2 regions of the Microbispora sp. NPDC049125 genome follow, and region 2 is predicted to be linked to the other one. Evidence: riboswitches for the same ligand, from Rfam matches in the RefSeq annotation. Region 2 holds a riboswitch; the other holds the start of a gene.
What was found. Region 2 has a riboswitch for thiamine pyrophosphate ahead of AB0B72_RS20205 (cytosine permease). Riboswitches for the same ligand answer to the same signal wherever they lie in the genome.
Positions count from the first base shown of each region.

Region 1: linked by a shared signal. The riboswitch ahead of thiO (glycine oxidase ThiO) and the one ahead of AB0B72_RS20205 (cytosine permease) in region 2 are both predicted to bind thiamine pyrophosphate.

Region 1 covers NZ_JBEZDW010000003.1:234,686-236,883, reverse strand. Annotated here, with positions in the region: gene AB0B72_RS05315 (NAD(P)/FAD-dependent oxidoreductase) at 1-924, opposite strand, end outside; TPP riboswitch at 1,053-1,165, shown strand; gene thiO (glycine oxidase ThiO) at 1,154-2,198, shown strand, end outside.
Region 2 covers NZ_JBEZDW010000016.1:62,106-64,303, forward strand. Annotated here, with positions in the region: gene AB0B72_RS20205 (cytosine permease) at 1-1,222, opposite strand, end outside; TPP riboswitch at 1,213-1,324, opposite strand; gene AB0B72_RS20210 (hypothetical protein) at 1,407-2,198, opposite strand, start outside.

The sequences.
Region 1 (2,198 bases), on a different contig from region 2:
CTGCTCCGACCAGAAGTACGGCACGGGGTCGTAGACCGCGTCCTCCCCCAGCAGGGCGGCGGCGGCGGTGTCGGGGGCCTGCAGCGCGGTGTCCCAGTGCTCGACCCGCAGGCGGGTGCCGAACCTGCGCGACCACCAGCTCGCGCAGTCGCCGACCGCGACGACGCCGGGCAGGGACGTCCGGAGGTGCTCGTCGACGACCACGCCGTCGTCCAGCTCCACGGCCGATCCCTTCAGCCACTCGACGGCCGGCCGGACGCCGACGCCGGTGACCACCACGTCCGCCGTGACGTGCGCGCCGGACATGAGGGTCAGGCCGCCGGGGTCGACGCTGCCGACCTTCGCGCCGAGCCTCAGCTCCACGCCCGCCTGCGCGTACCAGGGGATCGTGTAGCAGCCCACCGAGCCCACGGCGGCCGCCAGCGGGCCCTCACCGGCCTCCACCACCGTCACCGAGCAGCCCGCCCGCGCGGCCGCCGTGGCGACCTCCGCGCCGATCCACCCGGCCCCGACGACGGCGACCCGCGCCCCGGGGACGAGCCGCTCACGCAGCGCGAGCGCGTCGTCGATGGTCCGCAGCACGTACTGCCGGCCCTCCCCCCGCAGCCGGATCGGGGAGGCGCCCGTGGCGAGGACGAGGCCGTCGTACTCCAGCTCGCCCTCGGTCGTCTCCAGCACGCCTCGGCGCAGGCCCTTGGCCGCCGTCCCCAGGCACAGCCGTACGTCGAGGGCGTCGAGGTCGGAGTCCACCACCGTGGAGTCGGCCGCGCCGAGCAGCACCGCCTTGGACAGCGGCGGCCTGTCATAGGGGCGATGGCGTTCCTCGCCGATCAGCGTGATCCGGCCCGGGAATCCGTGGGCCCGAAGTGCCTCGATGCTCCGTACGCCGGCCAGACCGGCGCCCACCACCACTACGTGATCCACCTCCTGACCATAGATTGTCAGCGGGGCCGCCCGCCAATGGAGTCCTGATAACGAGTTGGGCAAGTAGTGCGCACAGCCGTAGAAGCAGGTGTTGTGCGTGACACGGGCGAACGGGACTAGGCTGGGGCCGTAAGACGCGCGGGAGCCCGGCTGACCGGGCTGAGAGGAGAGCGTGAGGCTCTCGACCGCCATACGACCTGATCCGGGTAATGCCGGCGAAGGGAGCGCTGTGGCCGATCCGCGGCGAGCCCGTACGGGGGTCTCCCCCGGCGACGTGGCCCGCGAAAAGCCCTTCGACGCGACCCGTCAGGCGTCCCGCGACGTGATCGTGGTGGGCGGCGGCGTGGTGGGGCTGGCCGTCGCGTGGCGCGCGGCCCGTGCGGGCCTGTCGGTCGCCGTCGTCGATCCCGCCCCCGGGAGCGGGGCGTCCCACGCGTCGGCCGGCATGCTCGCGCCCGTCAGCGAGGTGACCTACACCGAGGAGCCGCTGCTGCGGCTCGGCCTGGCGTCCCTGGCCGCGTGGCCCGCGTTCCGCGCCGAGCTGGAGGACGAGAGCGGCGCCTCCCTCGACCACCGCGCGGACGGCACGCTCGAGGTCGCCCACAGCGCCGACGACATGGCGTACTTCGACGAGCTCGGCGCGTTCGAGCGGACGCTGGGCCTGCCGGTGGAGCGGCTCACCGGCCGGGAGTGCCGGGCGCTGGAGCCGATGCTCGCGCCGTCAGTCCGTGGAGGGCTGCTGGCCTCCGGCGACGCCTGGGTCAACCCCCGCCGCGTCGTCCGCGCCCTGCTCGCCGCGCTCGGCCGGGCCGGTGGGGAGCTCGTCCCCGACCGCGCCGCCGGGATCGTCCCCCTGGACGCCGGGGGCCTCGCCGTACGTCTCGGCTCGGGCGGGGAGGCGCGGGCCGGGCAGGTGGTCGTGGCCGCGGGCTCCTGGTCGCCGTCGCTGCTGCCCGGCCTGCCCGTACGGCCGGTCAAGGGGCAGATCCTGCGGCTGCGCGGGCCAGAGGGGTTCCTCACCCGCTGCGTACGGGGGCTGGTGCACGGCTCGCCGGCCTATCTCGTGCCGAGGGGCGACGGCGAGATCACGCTGGGGGCCACGGTGGAGGAGCTGGGCTTCGACGGGAGGGTCACCGCGGGCGGTGTCTACGAGCTGCTGCGCGACGCCCGTGAGCTGGTCCCCGGCATCACCGAGCTGGAGCTGGCCGAGACCACGGTCGGCTTCCGCCCGGGGACCCCGGACAACCTCCCCTTGATCGGCCCCGCCGGGCCGC
Region 2 (2,198 bases):
CGCGAACGCCGGTCCACAGGTGGTCCCACCAGCCGACGGTGGGTGTCGCCGTGACGATCCAGTACGCGGCGAACCCGAGGATCCAGGGCACGACCATGAGCCACCGCGACGGGGCGTCGTCGGCGGTGTTCCAGCGCGATGCGCCCCCGAGCAGGAAGTACTCGACCACGAGCACGGCGAACATCGGGACGAAGACCGCCCCGATCACGCTGAGGAAGGCGGCGTAGGAGTTCACGTTGACGAACAGCGCGATCACGACGGTGACGAGGCCGATCGCGACGGAGATCACCCGCCGGTCCATGCGCGGCGCCAGGTTCTGGATCGACACCGTGGTGGAGTAGACGTTGGCGAACGACTGGTCCGCCTCGCGCAGCACCAGGATGCCGAAGAACAGGGCCCCGAGCGGCGCGGCGACGAAGGGGTCCCACACCTGCTTCGCGTCGTTGCCCACCAGCGCGAGCGCGGCGATCCCGAGGGCCAGGCAGGCGACCTGGGCGATCGTGTAGCCGCCCACCACCCCGCCGAAGGCGGCGCCGCTGGAGCGGGAGTGCCGGGCGTAGTCGGCCGCCATCGGCACCCAGGAGACCGACAGCGCGATCACGTAGTCGACGGCGGGGGCGAACGCCTCCCACGAGCCGCCCGCGAGGGACGGCCCGCGGCTGAACAGGGCGACCGACAGCCAGATCATCGAGACGACCACGCCGGCGGTCACGTAGCGCCGCAGCAGCCGCACCGCGCCGAGCGGCCGGATGGTGAGCGCGATCGTCACCCCACCGGCCAGGACCACCCATACGCCGTACGGCACGGCGGTGCCGAACACGGCCCGGGCGCCGGTCGAGATGACCCACAGCTCGAACGCCCCCCAGCCGATCATCTGCACGATGTTCAGCACGGTCGGCACGTACGACAGGCGGGCGCCGAACAGGCCCCGCAGCAGCACCATGGCGGGCCGGCCCGTCCGGACCCCGGGAATCGCGGCCAGGCCGACCATGGCCGTCCCGATCAGGCTGCCCACCACGGCGGCGACGACGGCCGCCGTGAACGTCAGCGGCTTGCCGCCGAGCGGGTCGAGCAGGAAGAGCGCCCCGGAGAAGCCGAGGAGGCTCACCCCGAGGTTGGCCCAGAACGCGCTCTGGTCGAGGACGCCGAGGGTTCTGGGCGCCTTCTCGTCGAGGGTGAGGGGGACCTCCGCGTGGGCGGGGTCGACAAGGGCAGAGGTCATCACACGCTCCCTACGCCGGCATTACCCGGACAGGTTCATGCGGTCGGCAGTGGATCAACTGCCCTCTCAGCCCGGTGTCCCCGAGCTCCCGCGTTGGATTTCATGGCGAGATGGGAGGATCATCCCAACTCGCGCCCCAATGATGCCCTATTTGTCCGCGATCGGCCACCGGCAGGCGGCCGGCTCAGGGGCGCTTGGCCCAGATCACACCGTCACGGCCGGAAGGCGCCGCACCGACCGCCCAGAGGGAACCGCTCTCCGGCTGGATGGCGAGATCACGGACGGACGGCTTCTGCTTCGGCGGAGCCGGGAAGGCGCCCGGCTCGACACTGTCGACGCCGATGTGCAGGAACCGGCTGCCTCCGCCCTTGGCGTCGTAGACGATCCAGGCCCCGCCTCTGCCGTCGGGCTCCGCCTGGGCGTGCGGCTGGATGCCCGCCTCATCATGGACCTCGAAGGTGAAGTGGTTCAGATAGCCGGACAGCAGCAGAGTCTCACCGCAGAAGGGGTGCTTCGCACCGCCGCACGGCCAGGCGACCCAGCCGACGGCCATCACCCGGCCGGTCTCACCGTCGAGCGCGACATCCGTCAGCTCCGAGATCTGGCCCGCGTGTGCGGACGGAATCGCTGGAATCGGGACCGTGCGCCAGACCTTGCCGGTCCAGTGGGCGAGAGCCGCCCTGCCCCGCACCGAGCCCGCCGCCCACGCGGCGTCGAGTCCCTTGACCACGATCGGCGTGGGGACCTTGTGCCACACCGACCCGACCAGGCGCCGCAGCGTGGACCGCGCCTTCCACCCGGCCTTACCGGCCGACGGGAAGGTGTTGGAGTTCTCGATGACCCACAGGTTCTTGCCGATGGAGTTCGCCCGATCCACCCGGCCGTAGGGCCATCGCTTGACCTGCCAGCGCTTGCCGTCCCATCGGGCGTATCGCGACGCGCCGAACGCCCAGACCCTGGTGTCGGACGCCGACGT